DNA from 2 places in the Paracoccus sp. 22332 genome. Region 2 is predicted to be linked to the other one. Evidence: riboswitches for the same ligand, from Rfam matches in the RefSeq annotation. Region 2 holds a riboswitch; the other holds the start of a gene.
What was found. A riboswitch is a leader RNA that binds a small molecule or an ion and turns the genes downstream of it on or off. The one in region 2 is predicted to bind cobalamin.
Positions count from the first base shown of each region.

Region 1 (5,512 bases), on a different contig from region 2:
AGATCGCGCCGGATGTGGCCATCGACCTGGATTGCGACGGACGGATCGCGGCCAGCGAGCCTGCGGAAACGGCGATCTATCGCTTCGTCCGCGAAAGCCTGCTGAACGCCGTCCGGCATGGCAAGGCCCGCCGGATCCGCATCGAGATGCGCCGGACCCAGGACCAGATCGTCACCCAGCTGCGCGATGACGGGCGCGGTCCTTCGGGGCGCGGCTCGGCCGGGGGACACGGGCTGGCCGGCATCCGCGACCGCGCGCGCGCCCTGGGCGCCGCCTTCGACCCGCCCCGCCGCGTGGGCGCCGAAACCGTCACCGAACTGAGGATGCCGCACCGATGATCGAAGCCCCGCCCCGGAAACAATCCGCCAACGGCCTGAAGCGCATCGTCATCATCGACGATCACCCCGTCGTGGTCGAAGGCTGGGGTCGCATCATCCGCCAGCGCATCCCCTGCGAGATCGTCGGCGCGGCCACCGCGCTGGAAGGCTGGCGCGCCTGGCGGGCGGCGCGGCCCGACCTGATGGTCGTCGACCTGACGCTTGGCGATCACCGGATCGCGGGGATCAAGCTGATCGACCGGCTGCGGATGCTGGACCGGGATCTGCCGATCCTGGTCTTCACCATGCATCGCAGCCCGATCCTGGCCCGCCGCGCGCTTCATGCGGGGGCCAATGGCGTCATCAACAAGGATTCGCCCTCGGACGAGATCCTGACCGCCCTGACCGAGGTGCTGGCCGGCGGCAATTATGTCGAGGGCCGGCTTGCGACGCAGATCGCGCTGATGAACCTGCCCGGCCGGCGCGGCAATGCCGCCAACCTGACCGCGCGCGAGGAAGAGATCCTGGGCCTGATCGCCGAGGGCCTGTCCTATCGCGAGATCGCCGACCGGGCCTGCATCAGCTACAAGACCGTGTCCAATGTCAGCCTGGTGCTGCGCGACAAGCTGGGCGCCTCCAGCCTGGGCGAGTTGGTGGTCAAGGGGATCCGCTATTTCGACGGCGGCTGAAAGGCATCTTTGTCACCGGGTTTGGTGCCCTTCGCGGGAATCGGGACCGACCGTCCCTTTCGACCGATAGGCGATCTTGTCAGAAAACCCGCTTCGGGCTAAGGACGGTGCGTCGGTTTCCACCCGGAATTAATAGGGAATCCGGATCCGCCCCTGGGCGACAACCGGAACTGCCCCCGCAACTGTAAGCGGTAGCCTGCCCGATCATGCCACTGGACCTCGGTCCGGGAAGGCCGGGCAAGGCGATCATCCGCCAGTCAGGAGACCTGCCGACGCAGTCTGTTCAACCCGAGCGGGTCGGCTCGGCGTGACATCGTGTTGCGGGTCGTGGTCCCCGCGCCTGTGTCCATGCCTTCCGTCCCGCCGAATGCATCGGAAGGAAGCATGATGTTGAAGCTAGCCACGGCAATCGCCGTCGCCGTTGCCCTTGCGCCCATGGCGCGGGCGGGCACCGAATACCCGTTGACCCTGACCAGTTGCGGCCATCGGGTCACCATCGACAAGGCCCCCGAACGGGTGGTCAGCGTCGGCCAGAGCACGACCGAGATCCTGTATCTGCTGGGCCTTGCCGACAAGGTGGCGGGCACCGCGCTGTGGATCAACCCGGTCCTGCCCGAATTCGCCGAAACGGATGCCAAGGTCGAACGGCTGGCTGACAACGCCCCCAGCTTCGAAAGCGTCCTGGGCAAGAATCCCGATCTGGTCGTCACCGCCTATGAATGGATGATCGGGCCGCAAGGCGCCGTCGGCACGCGCGAGATGTTCGACGATTCGCGGATCCCCAGCTGGGTCATGCCCACGGAATGCGTCGGCAAGGACAACACGCAAAGCATGGACGGCGCGCGCACGGTGATGTTCGACCCCGACCTGGTCTATCAGGGCATCGCGGAACTGGCGCGGATCTTCGATGTCGAGGAGCGCGGCGCCCAGGTCATCGCCGACCTGAAGGCGCGCGAGGCCGCCGCCGTGGACAAGGCCAGGGCGCTGAACCTGCCCGACGATGTCACGGCGGTCTTCTGGTATTCCTCGGCCGATATCGAGATCGACCCCTATGTCGCGGGCGCCTATGGCGTTCCGGGCTGGATGCTGTCCACGCTTGGGGTCCGCAACATCGTCGATTCCGCCGAGGAATGGCCGACCGTCGGCTGGGAAACCATCGCCAGCGCGAACCCGTCCTTCATCGTCGCGGCCGAGATGAACCGCCGCCGCTTTCCCGCCGACGACATCGCCGTGAAGCGCGATTTCCTGACCAGCGACCCGGTCGCCAGGGAAATGGACGCCGTGAAGAACGACCGCATCGTGACGATCGAGGCCAATGCGATGGACCCCTCGGTCCGGTCGATCTACGCCCTGGAAGCCCTGGCCCAGGCGCTGGCCGGGTTCGGCCTGAAATGAGGGATCGCGCCGTGGTGCAGGGCTGGGGATGGCTTTGGCTTGCGCCCGTGATCCTGGCCGCGGCGCTGTTCTTCGGCACGGCGGTGGGCGAGACGCGGATCCCGCTGTCGGTGGTGCTGGACGTGCTGTCGGTCAAGGCCGGCCTGTCGCAGGCCGAGGTCGGCGCCGTCGATGCCGGCGTGATCTGGCATTACCGCCTGTCGCGCGCGGTCGTGGCGGCTTGCGGCGGCGCCAGCCTGGCGCTGTCGGGGCTGATCCTCCAGGCGCTGCTGCGCAACCCGCTGGCTGAACCCTATCTGCTGGGGATTTCCGCCGGTGCCTCGACCGGGGCCGTCGCGGTCTCGGTCGCGGGGATCGGGGCGGGGATGCTGTCGATGTCGGCCGGTGCCTTTGCCGGTGCGCTGACGGCCTTCGTGCTGGTGGCGGCGCTGGCGCGGGCGGCAGGCGGCGGCACCGGCACACGCGGGGCAGGGGTCATCATCCTTGCGGGCATTGCGGGGTCGCAGATGTTCAACGCGCTGACGGCGCTGATCATCGCCCGGTCCGCCAGCGCCGAGCAGGCGCGGGGCATCATGTTCTGGCTGCTGGGCAACCTGTCGGGCGTGCGCTGGCCCGACACATGGCTGGCGCTGCCGATGGCCGGGCTGGGGCTGGGCGTGGCCTTGTGGCACGCGCGGGCGCTGGACGCATTTACCTTCGGCGCGGACAGCGCCGCATCGCTGGGCATCGGCCTGCGCCGGACGCAGGCGGTGCTGATCGGCACGGCGGCCCTGGTCACGGCGATCATGGTTTCCATCGCCGGGGCCATCGGCTTCGTGGGCCTGGTGGTGCCGCATGCGATGCGGATCCTGGTCGGTCCCCGGCATGTCCGCCTCGTCCCCGCGACCGCCCTGGCGGGGGCGGTGTTCCTGGTCGTCTCGGACGTGGTGTCGCGGATCACCATTCCGGGCCAGGTTTTGCCGATCGGCGTCATCACCGCCCTGGTCGGCGCGCCCGCCTTTGCGCTGATCATGATCCGGGGGCGGCACCGATGACCCCGGTCCTGGAAGCCATCGGCCTGTCCCGCATCGTCGGCGGACGGCAGATCGTCGCCGATGTCAGCCTGCGCGTGCAGCCGGGCGAAACGCTGGGCCTGGTGGGACCGAACGGTTCGGGCAAGTCGACGCTGCTGGGGATGCTGGCCGGGCTGATCCGGCCCACCGGCGGCGAGGTTCTGCTGGAGGGGCGGCCGATGGCCCGGATGTCCCGGCGGACGGTGGCGCGCCGCCTGGCGCTTGTCGCCCAATCGGCCGAGACCGGCGACCGCATCCGGGTCCGCGACGCGGTGGAACTGGGCCGCACCCCCTGGCTCGGCCCGCTGGAACCTTGGGGCGGGCGGCACGAGGCCGCCGTCGCCGCAGCCCTTGCCGCCGTGGGCTTGGAGGCGATGGCGGATCGCGACTGGTCCTCGCTTTCCGGGGGCGAACGCCAGCGCGTCCACATCGCCCGCGCCCATGCCCAGGAGCCCCGCGTCCTGCTGCTGGACGAGCCGACCAATCACCTGGACATCCACCATCAGATCGCGATCCTCGATCTGGTCGAGGCGATGGGCATTGCCTCGGTCATCGCCCTGCACGACCTGCACCACGCCCTGCGCTGCGACCGCGTTCTGGTGATGACGGCCGGGCGCTGCGCCGCCCTGGGCCCCCCGGCCGAGGTCCTGACCCCCGCGCTGATCCGCGACATCTTCGCGGTCGAGGCCGCGCTGATCCCCCATCCGGGCGGCGGACGCCCGGTCTTCGCCTTCCAACGTCTGTCCTGAAAGGAACCGCCATGCTGTTTCGCGCCGCCCTGCTTGCCTGCCTGCTGCCCGCCGCCACCCTGGCCGAGGTGCACGAGGTCAGGATGCTGAACCGCAACGACACCGGCCCCATGCCGTTCGAGCCGGACTATCTGGTGATCCGGCCCGGCGACACGGTGAAGTTCATCGCCACGGATCCCGGCCACAACGCCGCCACCATCGCCGGCATGATCCCAGAGGGCGGCGAGAAATTCATCGGCAAGATCAACGAGGAAATCGAGGTTACGCTGGAGGCCGAGGGCATCTGGGGCATCAAGTGTTCGCCCCATTTCACCATGGGGATGGTGATGCTGATCCAGGTGGGCGACAGGCCCGCGAGCAAGGCCGATCTGCCCGACGACCTTCCCGACGCCGCGCGTCGGCGCCTGGACGAGATCCTGGCACGCCGCGACACTGCCGAGTGAGCTGCGCCGAAGCGCGTTTGACGGGGCGACATTGCATGGCCGCAGATGGAGAAAAAGCCGTTCTTGCGGAACGTCTGTTTGTGACATCCTGAAGTGGCCTCACGGTCACCCCAAGGCGCGGCACATTGCCCGGTACGGTGGCCTGGAAACCTGTTCGACATCGCCGCCAAGTCCGAAGACGTTCGGACCGCCGATGACTGCGTGGCTTATATCGAAGGCGCGCAGAAGATTGCGGCTGAATAGGGTTCCGTCGCGCCGGCCTTCGCGGTCGGCGCAAACGCAATGTCCTGTCGCGCGCCTGCCGCGATTCCCCCAGATGCGAATACGCCCCTCCGCGCCCTCTCCCCTCGACGCGCGTCTTGTCGCATCGGTCGGCGGCTGACGGGGGTTGCACCGGGTGGGGTTGCGGTGCAGATGCAGGACAGGCCCGCGCCTGTCGATGATCGCCATGGTCGGCCGAAGCGAAAACCCGATGGTGGCGGCCAGGGTGTTGACCCGTCACCGACCCCTGTGCAGGAGCGGCGGATGACCGACGACATTCCAGGACCGGTCGAGCGTGACTGGTCCGACGCGATTTCCCCCATCGAGGACATCATCAACGAGGCCCGCAACGGCCGGATGTTCATCCTGGTCGATCACGAGGACCGCGAGAACGAGGGCGATCTGGTCATTCCCGCGCAGATGGCCACGCCCGAGGTCATCAACTTCATGGCGACGCATGGCCGGGGTCTGATCTGCCTGTCGATGACCGGCGCGCGGATCGACGCGTTGGGGCTGCCGCTGCTTGGCGCCAAGAATTCCAGCCGCCACGAGACCGCCTTCACCATGTCGATCGAGGCGCGCGAAGGCGTGACCACGGGCATCTCT
Region 1 covers NZ_JBQEOI010000010.1:6,510-12,021, reverse strand. Annotated here, with positions in the region: gene ACTJI6_RS12480 (LapD/MoxY N-terminal periplasmic domain-containing protein) at 1-338, shown strand, start outside; gene ACTJI6_RS12475 (response regulator) at 335-1,006, shown strand; cobalamin riboswitch at 1,103-1,294, shown strand; gene ACTJI6_RS12470 (ABC transporter substrate-binding protein) at 1,391-2,401, shown strand; gene ACTJI6_RS12465 (FecCD family ABC transporter permease) at 2,398-3,435, shown strand; gene ACTJI6_RS12460 (ABC transporter ATP-binding protein) at 3,432-4,202, shown strand; gene ACTJI6_RS12455 (pseudoazurin) at 4,214-4,645, shown strand; gene ribB (3,4-dihydroxy-2-butanone-4-phosphate synthase) at 5,171-5,512, shown strand, end outside.
Region 1: another riboswitch for cobalamin. It lies ahead of ACTJI6_RS12470 (ABC transporter substrate-binding protein); the one in region 2 lies ahead of ACTJI6_RS01400 (CbtB domain-containing protein).

Region 2 (5,512 bases):
CGGTGGGGATCGAATGGCTGCTGGCCGACCCGTCCTGCCGCGCCGTCGCGATCGAGCGGGACGCGGCACGCGCCGAACGGGCGCGCGGGAACGCCGACCGGCTGGGCGCGGGGCGGCTGGCGATCCGGGCGGGAGAGGCCCTGGACCTGCTGGACGGACTGCCGCCCCCCGATGCCGTCTTTGTCGGCGGCGGCGGCGACGACGCCCTGCTGGCCGCGCTGTGGGACCGTCTGCCCGCGGGGTGCCGCCTTGTCGCCCACGCCGTGACCCTGGAAACCGAGGCGCTGCTGGCCGCCTGGCACCATGCCCAAGGCGGCAGCCTGCTGCGGATAGAACTGTCCGAGGCCGCGCCGCTGGGGCGCAGGCGAGGCTGGAAGGCAAGCTATCCGGTCGTGCAATGGAGCGTGACGCGATGAGACATGCAGGCGTCGGATTTCGCAGCGGGGCCACGCTGGATTCGGTCCGCGATGCGCTGCGCCGCGCCGGAGGCGGCGGGCTGACGCGGATCGCCATTCCGGCAGTCAAGGCGGCCGATCCGCTGGCCGCCGAACTGGCCGCGTCCGGTCTGGCCCTGACCCTGATCCCGCCCGATGCGCTGGCCCGCACACCGACCCCCACGCAAGGCCCGCCGTCGCTGCGCACCCACCGCACCGGCAGCGTCGCCGAAGCCTGCGCGCTGATCGCCGCCGGGCCTGGCGCGCGCCTGCTGGCGCCCCGCACCATCAGCCAGGACCGCATGGCGACCGCCGCCGTCGCGGAAGGAGTCGATCCATGACCGTCCATTTCATCGGCGCCGGTCCCGGCGCCCCCGACCTGCTGACGCTGCGCGGGCGCGACCTGATCGCGGCATCGCCCGTCTGTCTCTATGCCGGGTCGCTGATCCCCCCGGCGGTGCTGGCCCATTGCCCGCCCGGCTGCCGGATCGTCGACACCGCCCCGCTGGACCTGGACGCCATCATGGCCCAGATCGCAGCGGCACATGAGCGCGGCCTTGACGTGGCGCGGCTGCATTCGGGCGATCTGTCCGTCTGGTCGGCCATGGGCGAACAGTTGCGCCGCCTGCGCGCGGCGGGGATCCCCTATACGGTGACGCCGGGCGTGCCGTCCTTTGCCGCCGCCGCCGCCGCCCTGGGGGCGGAACTGACCCTGCCGGGCCTTGCGCAAAGCGTGGTGCTGACCCGCACGGCGGGCCGCGCCTCGGCCATGCCGCAGGGCGAAAGCCTTGCCGCCTTCGCCGCGACGGGCGCGACCCTGGCGCTGCATCTGTCGATCCACCGGCTGGCCCAGGTCGCAGCCGAACTGATCCCCCATTACGGCGCCGACTGCCCGGCGGCCGTCGTCTGGCGGGCAAGCTGGCCCGACCAGCGGCTGGTGCGCGGCACCCTGGCCGACATCGCCGCGCAGGTCGGCGACGGGATCGAGCGCACCGCCCTGATCCTGGTCGGCCGCGCCCTTGCGCAAGAGGGATTCGACGACAGCCGCCTGTACGCCGCCGATTACGACCGGCGCTTTCGCGGCGGGCGCGGCGACGCGGTGACGCCGTGACGGCGGGGCTGATCGTCTCGGCCGCGCGGTCGGGCAGCGGCAAGACCACGGTGATGCTGGGCCTGCTGCGCTGCCTGGCCGAGGACGGCTTGGCCGTGCAGCCGTTCAAATGCGGCCCCGACTATATCGACCCGGCGTTTCACCGCGCGGCCTGCGGGCGGGCGTCCTTCAATCTGGACAGCTGGGCGATGCCCATGGGCCTGCTGACGACGCAACTGGCGCGGGCGGACGGCTTCGCCCTGGCCGAGGGGTCGATGGGCCTGTTCGACGGCGTGGCGGCGGACGGCGAGACCGGCAACGGCGCCAGCGCCGACATCGCCGCGCTGACTGGCTGGCCGGTGCTGCTGGTGCTGGATGTCTCGGGCCAGGCGCAGACGGCGGCGGCCCTGACCCTGGGCATGGCCGGGTTCCGCGACGATGTGCGGGTGGCGGGGGTGATCCTGAACCGCGTCGCCTCGGCCCGGCACGAACGGCTGTGCCGCCTGGCCTTCCAGGCGCGGGGCATCCCCGTCCTGGGGGCACTGCCCCGGCGCGGCGACCTGACCATCCCGGAACGGCATCTGGGCCTGGTGCAGGCGGCGGAACACCCGGATCTGGAAACCGCGATCCGCTCCTATGCGGCCTTCCTGCGCGCCCATGTCGATCTGGACGCCGTCCGGGCCGCAGCGCGGGGCGGTGCCGTGCCGGGGACCGGCGGGCGCCCGGTGCCGCCGCCCGGCCAGCGGATCGCGTTGGCGCAGGATCAGGCGTTTTCCTTTGTCTATCCGCATCTTCTGGACGGCTGGCTGCGGCAGGGGGCCGAGGTGCTGACGTTCTCTCCTCTGGCCGATCAGCCGCCGCCGGACGCGGATGTCTGCTGGCTGCCGGGGGGCTATCCCGAACTGCATGCCGGGCGGATCGCGGGCGCGGCCCGGTTCCTGGACGGGCTGCGCCGCTTTGCGGCCACCCGTCCGGTGCATGGTGAATGCGGCGGCTACATGGTGTTGGGCCGGGCGCTGATCGACGCGGCCGGGACCAGCCATCCGATGGCCGGGCTGCTGGGGCTGGTCACCAGCTATCAACAACGGCGGATGCATCTGGGCTATCGGCTGGCGCGGCTGTCGGATCCGATGCCGGGCCTGCCCGCCGGGACGCGGCTGCGGGGGCACGAGTTCCATTATTCCGCCATCCTCGACCAGCCGGATGCCGCCCTGGCCCAGGTGGAGGATGCCGACGGCGCGGCGGTGGCGGAAACTGGATCGCGGCGCGGCCGCGTCACCGGCACCTTCTTCCACCTGATCGCGCAGGCCGCATGACCTGCGTCTTCGTCTGCGCCGAATGCCCCGGCGGGGCAAACAGGCTGGCGGCGATCCGGGCCGCGCTTGGCGGGACCGCCTGCACGGTGCGCGCGGCGGGGTGCATGTCCGGCTGCCGCAGCGGCGGCTCCGTGGCGGTCAGGGCGCCGGGGCGGATGGCCTATCTGTTCGGGCCGGTGGACGGCGGCGACGGCCAGCGGCTGCGCCGGTTCCTGGATCTCTACCACGCCGCGCCGGGCGGAGAGATCCGCGATGCGCGCCCGCTGGGTCCGCTGCGCTTCAAGGTTCTGGCGCGCATTCCCGACGCTTGACCGTCGGCCCCGGCGGTGCCAGTCTGGCGGTGTGCAAGGTGCGGCCCGCAAGGCTGCATGGGAACAGGGATCACCAACCCGACCGCCCCCGCGACTGTGAGCAGAGAGCCGATCCGGCACGCCACTGTGGCCCCGCGCCATGGGAAGGCAGGAAAGGCAGCGACCTGCGAGTCAGGAGACCGACCTAGCGCGAAACGCAATCCGCCGTCGGGGATGACGGCAAGGAGGGACGACATGACGACGCTTTCCCGCGCATCGGCCGCGGTTTCCACATCGCTGCGCGACATCTTCATCGTGGCCGCCATCGGCGCGGTTCTGGTCTTCACGGCCGGCCTCGCGCAGTCCGAGACGCTGCACGACGCCGCCCATGACGTGCGCCACGCCACCGGCTTTCCCTGCCACTGATGCTGTCGCGTCTTTTGTCCAGCGCCCTGATCGCTGGTGCTGCCGCAGGGCTGATTGCCGCCCTGTTGCAGTTGGGCTTTGTCCAGCCCGTCCTGCTGCACGCCGAACTTTACGAAGGCGGCGAACTGACCCATTTCGCGGCGCCCAGTGACCACCATCACCACGACGCGGCGGACACTGCCCATGACCATGATCACGCCGAAGGCGCCGCCGCTGCGGCCCATCCCGACATGGGCGGCCTCGACCTGAGCCGCGACGGATTGTCGGTGCTGTTCTCGATCCTGGTCTATGCCGGCTATGCGCTGCTGCTGGTGGCCGCCATCGCGCTGGCCGAAAACCGCGGCCATGCCGTCACCGCGCGCCAGGGGCTGCTGTGGGGCGTCGCGGGTTTTGTCGCGGTGCAGCTTGCGCCCGCCTTCGGCCTTGCCCCGGAACTGCCCGGCATGGCCGCCGCCGACATCACGCAGCGCGAGATCTGGTGGCTGGCCACCGTCGCCCTGTCCGCTGTCGCGCTGTGGCTGATCGCCTTCGGCAAGTCCTGGGCCGAATGGGCGCCCGCCATCGTCCTGGCCGCCCTGCCCCACCTGGTCGGCGCGCCGCACCCGGCCGAACTGACCGGCCCCACCCCGCCCGAGCTTGCCGCCCAGTTCGCGGGCCGCGCCCTGGGCGTGGGCCTGGTGGCCTGGGTCGCCCTGGGCCTGCTGACGACCACCCTATGGTCGCGCGGCCGCGCCTGATCCCCGTCCCGGCGCCCCGGCGCCGGGATCGCGCCGCAGCAGATAGATATCCATGATCCACCCGTGCCTGTCGCGGGCTGCCTGCCGCGCAGCGACGATGCGCGGTCCAGCCTCGGACAGCGGGCCTGCCTCGACGATCTGGTCCGGCATTCCGACATAGGCGCCCCACCAGATGCGGACCCCGGCGGGATCCAGCGTCTGGAAGCTGTTCATGCCATCCAGCATCACCACCAGCGTATCGACGCCCGCCGGCCAGCCCTCGTCGCGCAGCCGCCGCCCGGTGGTGACAAGGAAGGGCGCGCCGATCTCGTTCAGGGGGATCGCATGGGCCGCCGTCAGCCCTTGCAGCGACATGATCCCCGGCACCACATGGACGGTCATGGCCCGCCGGTCCGCCAGCCGCGCCGCAATGCGCAGCGAACTGTCATAGAGAGCCGGATCCCCCCAGATCAGCAGCGCCACCCGCAGCGCACCGGGATGGACCGCGATTACCCTCTCCCAGCAACCGGCGATCGCCTCGTGCCAGTCCAGCACGCCGCCTTCATACCCGCCCGAGGCATCCCGAACCGGCAGGTCGAATTCCGCCAGCACCGTTTGCGGATTGGTCAGCACCTCGTCGCAGATCCGGCGCCGCGCCTGGGCCAGTTCCGCCTTCTCCTCGCCCTTGCGGGGAATCAGGATCAGATCGGCACGGTTGATCGCCGCGACGGCCTCAAGCGTCAGATGCGCGACCCGTCCCATGCCGATGCCGATAAGCCAAAGTTCCATCCCCGATGCCCCGCCCTGGACCATGCAAGGCGCTTCTGACCGCGGCTCCGGCGGCGGTCAAGCGGCCTTCCTACCATTACAGTTTCGTTTTTAATTTGATATGAGAGCGTTTCGCTACGGCCTGATGCGCTCGTCGCCACAATGACCATGCGATGATCTGTGCGGGCTGGGCTCATGGATATGAGGCATGTTCCGCCATCGGTTTGAGGAACATGCCGATTGCGCAGCGGACTGATCGTCGAAGCCGATCTCACCCGCGCTACGGGCCGCGCCGGGCGGCAGGCCGCGATCGATATGATCCACCGCCATTCGCCGGGCTCGAGCCGGAGGCTGACGCTCGGCGCCGACAAGGGATATGATGCCGCGGAGTTCGTCACCGATCTGCGGCACGCCTGCCCGCCTATGCTTTTTTACCCTTCTACATTGACCAGGATGACGGCTGGACCAAGTC
Region 2 covers NZ_JBQEOI010000001.1:286,942-292,453, reverse strand. Annotated here, with positions in the region: gene cbiE (precorrin-6y C5,15-methyltransferase (decarboxylating) subunit CbiE) at 1-416, shown strand, start outside; gene ACTJI6_RS01420 (cobalamin biosynthesis protein) at 413-775, shown strand; gene cobM (precorrin-4 C(11)-methyltransferase) at 772-1,545, shown strand; gene ACTJI6_RS01410 (cobyrinate a,c-diamide synthase) at 1,542-2,840, shown strand; gene ACTJI6_RS01405 (DUF1636 family protein) at 2,837-3,151, shown strand; cobalamin riboswitch at 3,171-3,353, shown strand; gene ACTJI6_RS01400 (CbtB domain-containing protein) at 3,386-3,556, shown strand; gene ACTJI6_RS01395 (CbtA family protein) at 3,556-4,293, shown strand; gene cobF (precorrin-6A synthase (deacetylating)) at 4,270-5,061, opposite strand; partial or broken gene ACTJI6_RS01385 (IS5/IS1182 family transposase) at 5,284-5,448, shown strand.